DNA from 4 places in the Streptomyces sp. NPDC001536 genome. Region 3 is predicted to be linked to each of the others. Evidence: riboswitches for the same ligand, from Rfam matches in the RefSeq annotation. Region 3 holds a riboswitch; each other region holds the start of a gene.
The links. A riboswitch is a leader RNA that binds a small molecule or an ion and turns the genes downstream of it on or off. The one in region 3 is predicted to bind S-adenosylmethionine.
Positions count from the first base shown of each region.

Region 1: another riboswitch for S-adenosylmethionine. It lies ahead of thrC (threonine synthase); the one in region 3 lies ahead of ACFY0U_RS17810 (aminotransferase class V-fold PLP-dependent enzyme).
Region 2: another riboswitch for S-adenosylmethionine. It lies ahead of ACFY0U_RS18090 (amino acid ABC transporter permease); the one in region 3 lies ahead of ACFY0U_RS17810 (aminotransferase class V-fold PLP-dependent enzyme).
Region 4: another riboswitch for S-adenosylmethionine. It lies ahead of ACFY0U_RS27205 (ABC transporter substrate-binding protein); the one in region 3 lies ahead of ACFY0U_RS17810 (aminotransferase class V-fold PLP-dependent enzyme).

Region 1 covers NZ_JBIAVQ010000004.1:397,312-399,477, forward strand. The annotation lists gene thrC (threonine synthase) at 1-864, opposite strand, end outside; SAM riboswitch class I at 883-1,023, opposite strand; gene ACFY0U_RS14695 (glucosyl-3-phosphoglycerate synthase) at 1,191-2,135, shown strand.
Region 2 covers NZ_JBIAVQ010000006.1:55,498-57,663, reverse strand. The annotation lists gene ACFY0U_RS18095 (glutathione S-transferase C-terminal domain-containing protein) at 1-443, shown strand, start outside; SAM riboswitch class IV at 483-590, shown strand; gene ACFY0U_RS18090 (amino acid ABC transporter permease) at 946-1,929, shown strand; gene ACFY0U_RS18085 (amino acid ABC transporter ATP-binding protein) at 1,926-2,166, shown strand, end outside.
Region 3 covers NZ_JBIAVQ010000005.1:505,851-508,016, reverse strand. The annotation lists gene trpD (anthranilate phosphoribosyltransferase) at 1-633, shown strand, start outside; SAM riboswitch class IV at 709-825, shown strand; gene ACFY0U_RS17810 (aminotransferase class V-fold PLP-dependent enzyme) at 971-2,166, shown strand, end outside.
Region 4 covers NZ_JBIAVQ010000010.1:243,764-245,929, forward strand. The annotation lists gene ACFY0U_RS27195 (hypothetical protein) at 1-72, shown strand, start outside; gene ACFY0U_RS27200 (antibiotic biosynthesis monooxygenase) at 86-382, shown strand; SAM riboswitch class IV at 428-541, shown strand; gene ACFY0U_RS27205 (ABC transporter substrate-binding protein) at 906-2,166, shown strand, end outside.

The DNA of each region.
Region 1 (2,166 bases), on a different contig from region 3:
GGCACCGAAGATCTTGTACGGCTTGTCCTCGACGAGCCCGAGCCTGATCAGCTCCTGGAGCCCCTTGTCGATCTTGGTGAGCTGCGAACCGGAGGCAATGGGCACGACCAGCTGGTCGGGAAGCTGCCAGCCGAGCTGCTCGCAGATCTCGTACGCCAGGGTCTTGGAGCCCTCGGCGTAGTAGGGCCGCAGGTTGACGTTGACGAAGCCCCAGCCCTCGCCGGCCGGGTCGCCGATCAGCTCGGAGCAGAAGCGGTTCACGTCGTCGTAGTTGCCCTCGATGCCGACGAGCTCGCCGCCGTAGATCGCGGCCATGACGACCTTGCCCTGCTCCAGGTCGTGCGGGATGAACACGCAGGACCGGAAGCCGGCGCGGGCGGCGGCGGCGCCGACGGCACCGGCCAGGTTGCCCGTGGAGGAGCAGGACAGCGTGGTGAAGCCGAAGGCGCGCGCGGCCTCCAGGGCCTGGGCGACGACACGGTCCTTGAAGGAGTGCGTCGGGTTACCGGAGTCGTCCTTCACATACAAACCGCCGGTGACACCGAGCTCGCGGGCCAGGTTGTCGGCCTTCACGAGCTGGGTCCAGCCCGGGTTGATGTTGGGCTTGTCGGCCACGTCCGCGGGGACGGGCAGCAGCGGCGCGTAGCGCCAGATGTTCGCGGGTCCCGCCTCGATCTGCTTGCGGAGCTCCTCGGTGTCGTAGGCCGAGAAGTCATAGGCGATCTCGAGCGGGCCGAAACACTCCTCGCACGCGAAGACCGGGCCGAGGGGTACGCGGTGACCGCACTCGCGGCAGCTGAGCGCCGCGGCCGGGCCGAGGTCTACGGTGGTTTCGGTGGTGCTTGCAACTGTCTGCGCAGCCATGAGAGGCGAGGCCCTTTCTCCTCATCTTCCTCACGACGCATCTCGCCGTGAGACGGATTTGGCACCTTCCCGAGTCGGGAGCCTCGCGTGAACGAGAAACCGACTGGAGGGTTGCCGGGGCTTCATCGGGCCGTATCCCTCTGCCCCTCTGGATGAGCGGTATGAAGTTGTGTGAACGGCGGGCCACCCTGGACATGCGATGGTCATCCGCGTTGTTCAAGACTGTAACCGACGACCAGGACAGTTGAGATAGTCGTCCGAACCGCGAGATGGATCACATTGCGTGATCGCATACTCGCCGAGAGAACGCAGAGGAGCCGCGCACTGTGCTGAACGAAGTCGAGCGCTGGCTGACCACCCGCTCCTGGTCGCTGACCGATCGCCCGCTCCACCAGCTCCTGGCCGCCAAGCAGCGCACAAAACAGTCGGTCAGTGTCGTGCTGCCCGCGCTCAACGAGGAGGAGACGGTCGGTGACATCGTCTCCGTGATCCGTCACGACCTCATGCAACAGGTCCCCCTCGTCGACGAGATAGTCGTCGTCGACTCGGGCTCGACCGACCGTACGTCGGAGGTGGCCGCCGCGGCCGGGGCCACGGTCGTCCACCGGGACGACATCCTCCCCCGTCTGCCTGCCGTGCCCGGCAAGGGCGAGGTGCTGTGGCGCTCGCTGCTGGTGACCAGCGGCGACATCGTCTGCTTCATCGACGCCGACCTGAAGGAGTTCTCCTCGGACTTCGTCTCCGGGATCGTGGGCCCTCTGCTCACCGACCCCGGCGTCGACCTCGTCAAGGGCATGTACGACCGCCCCCTGGGCGGTGCGGCAGGTCAGGGCGGCCGGGTGACCGAGCTGATGGCCCGCCCGCTGCTGAACATGCACTGGCCCCAGCTGGCCGGCTTCGTCCAGCCGCTGGGCGGCGAGTACGCGGCCCGCCGCTCCCTGCTGGAACAGCTGCCGTTCCCGGTCGGCTACGGCGTGGAGCTCGGCATGCTGATCGACGCGCTGCACCTGGTGGGCCTGGACGCGCTGGCCCAGGTGGACGTGGGTGTCCGCAAACACCGCCACCAGGACGGACAGGCCCTGGGCCGGATGTCCGCCGCGATCTACCGCACGGCCCAGCTGCGGCTGGCCCGCGGCCATCTCATCCGCCCCTCCCTCACCCAGTTCGAGCGGGGCGCGGACGGCTTCGAGCCGCGGACGTACTCCGTGGACACCGAGGAACGGCCGCCGATGGTGGAGATCGTGGAGTACGCGTCCCGGAAGGTCGCCTGAGGAAGGCCGTATTACGGCGTCCACAAGCCCG
Region 2 (2,166 bases), on a different contig from region 3:
TGGAGCGGCTGTGCGCCCAGGGCATCGAGCAGGCCGCACAGGAGGCGGGCACGGCGGGCACCGACCCGGACGCGCGTGCCGCGGCGCTGGACAAGCTGCTGGAGACGCTGGCCTCGCTGGAGCGCTGGCTCGACGGACGCGAGTATCTGATCCGGGATCAGATCACCGCCGCAGACGTCGAGTTGTGGGTCACGCTGGTCCAACTCGACACCGTGCACCGCCACCACCTGGACGCCTCCGCCGTGCAGCGGATCGCCGCCCACCCCGCCCTGTGGGCGTACGCCCGCCGGCTGGCCGCGCACCCCGCCTTCGGCGCGCACCTCGACCTCGACGGCATCGCCCGTCGCCACCATGCCCACTGCCGCGGCCTGGAGGCCGCCGGTGCGGCCGTGCAGATCCTCGACTGGGCCGCGCACACTGCCCACGTGGTGGACCGGCATTGACATCCGTTCGGGCAGATGTCTTAACTTACGCCCCAGAACGGTCATGAGCGTCAGCGACAAGCCCTGGCTAGCTGACCGGCAACCCTCGCTCCGCGGTGGGGTGCCCCAGGTGACGACCGGACCGACACACATCGGTAAGCGCGAGGGCCCCACGGGCCGGAAGACACGGTGACGGACATGTACGCAGCTGCCAGGACGGCCACCCGCCGCGCCTCGCGCTGCGTACGGCCGTACGCGAACCTTCTCGTCGCCGACCGGGCCGTCGACCTCCTGCGCGTGAACAGCGCACTGTGTACCGCACCGGGCCGAGCCCGCTGTCGGGGCTGACGTCCCCCTCCGCAGCCCCAGCGTTCCCGACGAACACCGCCCGCGCGGTGTGCCGTTGTCCGCCCAGCCCCCGGTTCCCGTGCGTCCCCGTGTGCCACGACCTGCCGTAGCAGAGCCGTCGTAGCCACGTCCCGTGCGCCCGTGTCCGGGGGATCCGATCCCGCCGGAGCCCCTCATGAGCGAACCCCCAGGCACCGCCGTCTCCGTAACGGAGGCGCCGCAGACTTCTGACATCCCGTCAAAGCCACTGACAGCACAGCGAGTTCTGCCGCTGCGGCGGCCCGGACGCTGGATCGCCACCGCCGTCGTCCTGGTCCTCGCGGCCCAGTTCGTGCACGGCCTGGTGTCCAACCCCTTCTACCAGTGGGACCGGTTCGCCTACTGGTTCCTGCGGCCGACGATCCTCGACGGACTGCTCATCACCCTCGAAGTCACCGCCTACAGCGCGGTGCTGGGCCTTCTGGGCGGCATCCTGCTCGCCCTCGCCCGGCTGTCGTCGAGCCCGGTCCTGCGCGCGGTCAGCTGGACCTACATCTGGGCCCTGCGCTCCATACCCCTGATCGTGGTCCTGCTGTTCCTCTACAACTTCAGCGCCCTGTACCAGACGCTCAGCCTGGGCGTCCCCTTCGGACCGGCGTTCTTCACCTTCGACGAGTCACGGCTCGCCACCGACATGGCCGTCGCCGTCATCGGCCTCAGCCTCAACGAGGCTGCCTACGCGGCCGAGGTCGTGCGCGGCGGCATCCTCTCCGTCGACCAGGGCCAACACGAGGCGGCCGCCGCGCTCGGCCTGCCGAAGCGCTACCAGTTCCGCAGGATCGTCTTCCCGCAGGCGCTGCGCTCCATCACCCCGAACTACGTCAACCAGCTCATCGGCCTCATCAAGGCCACCTCGCTGGTCTTCTACGTGTCCCTGCTCGACCTGTTCGGCACCGCGCAGACGATGGGCTCCACCTACCCCGGCGACATCGTGCCGCTGCTGCTGGTCGTCACCGTCTGGTACCTGATCCTCACCAGCGTCGTCTCCGTCATCCAGTTCTATGTCGAGCGGTACTACGCCCGGGGCGCCACCCGCAGCCTGCCGCCGACGCCGTTGCAGAAACTGCGGTCCGGTCTCACCGACCTGCGGGCCCGCATCCGCAGGGAGGCCGCCGTATGACCACCACCGAGACCGTCAAGGCCGCGCCGGCCGCAGTCGAGGTGCACGACGTGCACAAGTGGTACGGCGCCCACCGGGTCCTGGACGGCGTCGACCTGACCGTGCGGCCCGGCGAGGTCACCGTCATCCTCGGCCCGTCCGGATCCGGTAAGTCCACCCTGCTCCGGGTCATCAATCACCTGGAGAAGCCGGAGATCGGCTATGTCAGCGTCAGCGGCGAGCTGATCGGCGTACGAC
Region 3 (2,166 bases):
CTGGACCTGTCGCCCGCACGGGTGGCCCAGGTGGTGGACGAGGCCGGCATCACCTTCTGTTTCGCGGCCAAGTTCCACCCGTCGATGCGGTTCGTCGGCGGGGTCCGCCGGGACCTCGGGATCCCGACCTCGTTCAATCTGCTCGGCCCGCTGACCAACCCCGCCCGGGTCACCGCCTCGGCGGTCGGCTGCTTCGACACCCGGATGGCGGGGCTCATCGCCGGAGTGCTGGCCGAACGCGGCTCCTCCGCGCTGGTCTTCCGCGGTGACGACGGTCTCGACGAGCTGACGACCACGGCCACCTCACGGGTGTGGATCGTCCGCGACGGCAAGGTGCGCGAGGAGACCTTCGACCCGCGGGACGTCGGTATCGAACTGGTTCCGGTGGAGGCGCTGCGGGGCGCGGACGCCTCGTTCAACGCCGAGGTCGCGCGGCGTCTGCTGGACGGCGAGCGAGGAGCGGTACGGGACGCCGTACTGCTCAACTCGGCTGCCGCGCTGGTGGCGTTGACGCCGACGGAGGCACCGCTCGTGGACCAGATCCGGGCCGGTATGGCGAAGGCGGCCGAGTCGATCGACTCCGCCGCGGCCAAGCGGACGCTGGAGCGCTGGGTGGCGGCCAGCAACGCCTGAGATCCACCGGCTGTCGTCCCGCGATCCGGACACGGGTTGCGGGACGACGATCACATCGCGTACGTTCTTTGACCAGGTCATGAGTGACAGTCATGAGGCCCCGGCCGACTGTCCGGCAACCCTCCGTCCGTGGCGGGGTGCCCCGGGTGAAGACCAGGCCGTAGGCAGCGAGGTCTACGGCAAGCGCGGGCCCCTCTCGAATCCAGGGGTCCTGGTCGTTCGAGGGAGTCTTCCGTGAGCAAGCGAATGCGATAGGGCCGCCGAGCCCCGCCTCCGCGCACCCTTCTTCTCATCTCCGCATGGCCGTCTTCGGCATGCTCTCTCACGGGAGTTCCCCATGTCTGTCTCCACCGCTGCCGCCGTCCAGACCATTTGTGCCCCGCTGCCCGTTCTGGGTCGGGATGTCACCGTCCCGCTCGTCACGGGCGGCGAAGTCACCTACGCGGCCCTCGACTACGCGGCCAGCGCCCCCGCCCTCCAGCGCGTGTGGGACGACGTGGCGGCCTACGCCCCGTACTACGGCAGTGTCCACCGCGGCGCCGGCTACCTCTCCCAGCTGTCGACGGACCTGTTCGAGAACGCCCGGAAGACCGTCCGCGAGTTCCTGGACTGCCGCGCCGACGACCAGCTGATCTTCACCCGCTCGACCACGGACTCCCTGAACCTCCTCGCCGCCGCCCTCCCCGCCGACTGCCAGGTCTTCGTCTTCGAGACCGAGCACCACGCGAGCCTGCTGCCCTGGCAGGACGCCCGGGTCACCTACCTCAACGCCCCGCGCACCCCGGCCCAGGCCGTCGAGACCCTGGAGCGGGCCCTCGCCCAGCGCGACCCCCACGGCCCGGCCCTGGTCTGCGTGACCGGTGCCTCCAACGTCACCGGCGAGCTGTGGCCGGTGCGTGAGCTGGCCGCCGCCGCCCACGCGCACGGCGCCCGGATCGTCCTGGACGCCGCCCAGCTGGCCCCCCACCACCCGGTCTCCGTGCGGGACCTGGACGTCGACTGGATCGCCTTCTCCGGCCACAAGCTCTACGCCCCCTTCGGCTCCGGTGTCCTCGCGGGCCGCGCCGACTGGCTCCGGGCCGCCGACCCCTACCTCGCGGGCGGCGGCGCCAGCCGCAAGGTCACCCGTCGTGAGGACGGCGGCGTGGACGTCGAGTGGCACGAGACCGCGGCCCGCCACGAGGCAGGGTCCCCGAACGTGATCGGCGCCTACTCCATCGCCTCGGCCTGCAAGGCGCTCACCGAGGCCGGCTTCGACACCCTGGTCGCCCGTGAGCAGCACCTGATCGAGAAGGTGAAGGCGGGCCTCGCCGAGGTCCCGGAGGTCCGGATCCTCTCCCTCTTCGGCGACGACGCCCCGCGCGTCGGCGTGATCTCCTTCGTCGTCCAGGGCTGGAACAGCTCCCACTTCGCCGCCGCCCTCTCCGCCGAGTACGGCATCGGGGTGCGCGACGGCCTCTTCTGCGCCCACCCCCTCGTGCGTACCCTCCTCGGCAGCGACCCCCAGACCCAGGGCGAGTGCGGGGCCCCGGA
Region 4 (2,166 bases), on a different contig from region 3:
AACCCGCGCCGTCTGACGCACGTCTGGACTCGTGGAGAAGCCGGACACCGTCAGGTGCGGGCGCTTCTGTGACACCCTGGCGACCGTGATTATCAGGGTGAGTGAGGCGCGCGTCCGTCCTGAACGTTTCGACGCGTTCCACGACATGATCGTCTCCGCGGTACGCGAGTTTCCCGGCCGCTACCCCGGGCTGGTGGACCACGAAGTCCTCGTCGCGCCACCCCATTCGCTGCTGTACGTCAGTCGCTGGCGCGGCGAGCAGGACCTGGTCGAGTACGCCGGCGAGCACTGGCGTGACCAGCCCGTGGTGCTGCCGGGGGAGGACGAGTACCTCGTCGCACCGCTTCAGGTACGGCACTTCACGCTCGCACCGCTGAGCTGATTGCGGCATTGACGTACGACAAGACCGCTCCGTACGATCACGATCGGCATTGAGTGTCAGCGTCAAGCCCTGGCTCGCTGACCGGCAACCCTCCCGCGCGGTGGGGTGCTCCAGGTGAAAGCCCGGCGGGATCACCGAGGATTCCCGCAAGCGCGTGGCCCCGTGACCGGGGCCGGAGACGGGGAGGACCGGTATGCGGCACGGTGGTGAACTCAGCGCCTCCTTCGCCGTCGCCACGGTGTTCTCCCGCCTCGCGCGTCGACGCCACATCGATCTGAAGCGCTCGACCAGCTGCCTCTGTCAGGCCTGACGAGCCCGACCGCGGCCGGCTGACCTCCGTCGCCGGCCCGCCTTCCCCGTGACGTTCCCTGGCCACCGGCTCGCTCGGTGTCGCCCGCCTGTCCCCGTCTGCACAGCGCTCCCCCGCCACCGGCGTCACGCCGGCCGGGGCCGCACACCCATGCACGGCCGTGCCCGGTACGGCACCCCCTTGCCTGGTGACACGAGTAGGAGAAACCCCGCCGTGACAGCACTTCCGGATGTCAGAACCTCCCGATGGGCGCCGCTGACCGCCCTCCTTACCACCAGTGTTCTGCTGGCCGCCTGCGGCTCCGGCACCGACGGCTCCGGCGGCGGAAGCGGCGAGCCCCGGTCCGGCGGCACTCTGACCTTCGCGGTGGGTTCCGACGCCGGCTGCGTGGACCCGCAGCAGGTCGGCAGCAACGAGAGCATCTACTCGGTGCGCCAGACCGTGGACTCCCTGACCGACCAGGATCCCGAGACCGGCAAGATCGTGCCGTGGCTGGCCAAGAGCTGGGACATCAACGCCGACGCGACGGAGTTCACGTTCCATCTGCGCTCGGGTGTCACCTTCAGCGACGGCTCCGAGCTGACCGCTCAGGTGGTCAAGGACAACTTCGACGCGGTGCCCAAGCTCGGCGCGTTGGGCACCCTCGCCCAGGGCTATCTGAGCAGCGTCAAGAGCACCACCGCGGTGGACCCGCTCACCGTCAAGGTGACCTTCAAGGAGCCCAACGCGCAGTTCCTCCAGGCGACTTCGACCCACACGCTGGGCATCGAGTCGTCGGCGAGCGTGAAGAAGACCCCGCAGCAGAAGTGCAGCGACGGTGTGGTCGGGTCCGGGCCGTTCGTGCTGAAGCAGTACGTGCAGAACCAGTCGATCACCCTGGACAGGCGCACCGGGTACGACTGGGGCTCCTCGCTGTGGTCCAAGAAGGGCGAGGCCTACCTGGACAAGCTGGTGTTCAAGGTGGTGCCCGAGCCGGGGGTGCGCGCCGGAAGCCTCCAGTCCGGGCAGGTGGACGCGATCAGCAGCGTCGGCAAGGCCAACGAGGCGGCGCTCAAGGGCGGTCAGGTCACCCTGCTGCGGCGGGCCAACCCCGGCGTGGTGTTCGGGCTGGGTGTCAACAACTCGCGGCCCGTCCTCAAGGACGTGAAGGTGCGTCAGGCGATCCTCACCGCCGTCGACCGCAAGCAGATCGCCGACACCGTGTTCCCGACCGGCACCAAGCCGGCGACCAGCGTCCTGGCGCACACCACGCCCGACTACACCGACCTCTCCGCTGACCTCGCCTTCGACGCGGCCAAGGCCAAGTCGCTCCTGGACGAGGCCGGTTGGAAGGCAGGCGGCGACGGCATCCGCACCAAGGACGGCAAGAGGCTGAGCCTGGCCATCAGCTGGTTCCCCAACGCGGCCACCAACCAGCCCGCGCTGGAGCTGATCCAGCAGCAGCTGAAGGCCGTAGGGATCGACGTGGCGCTCA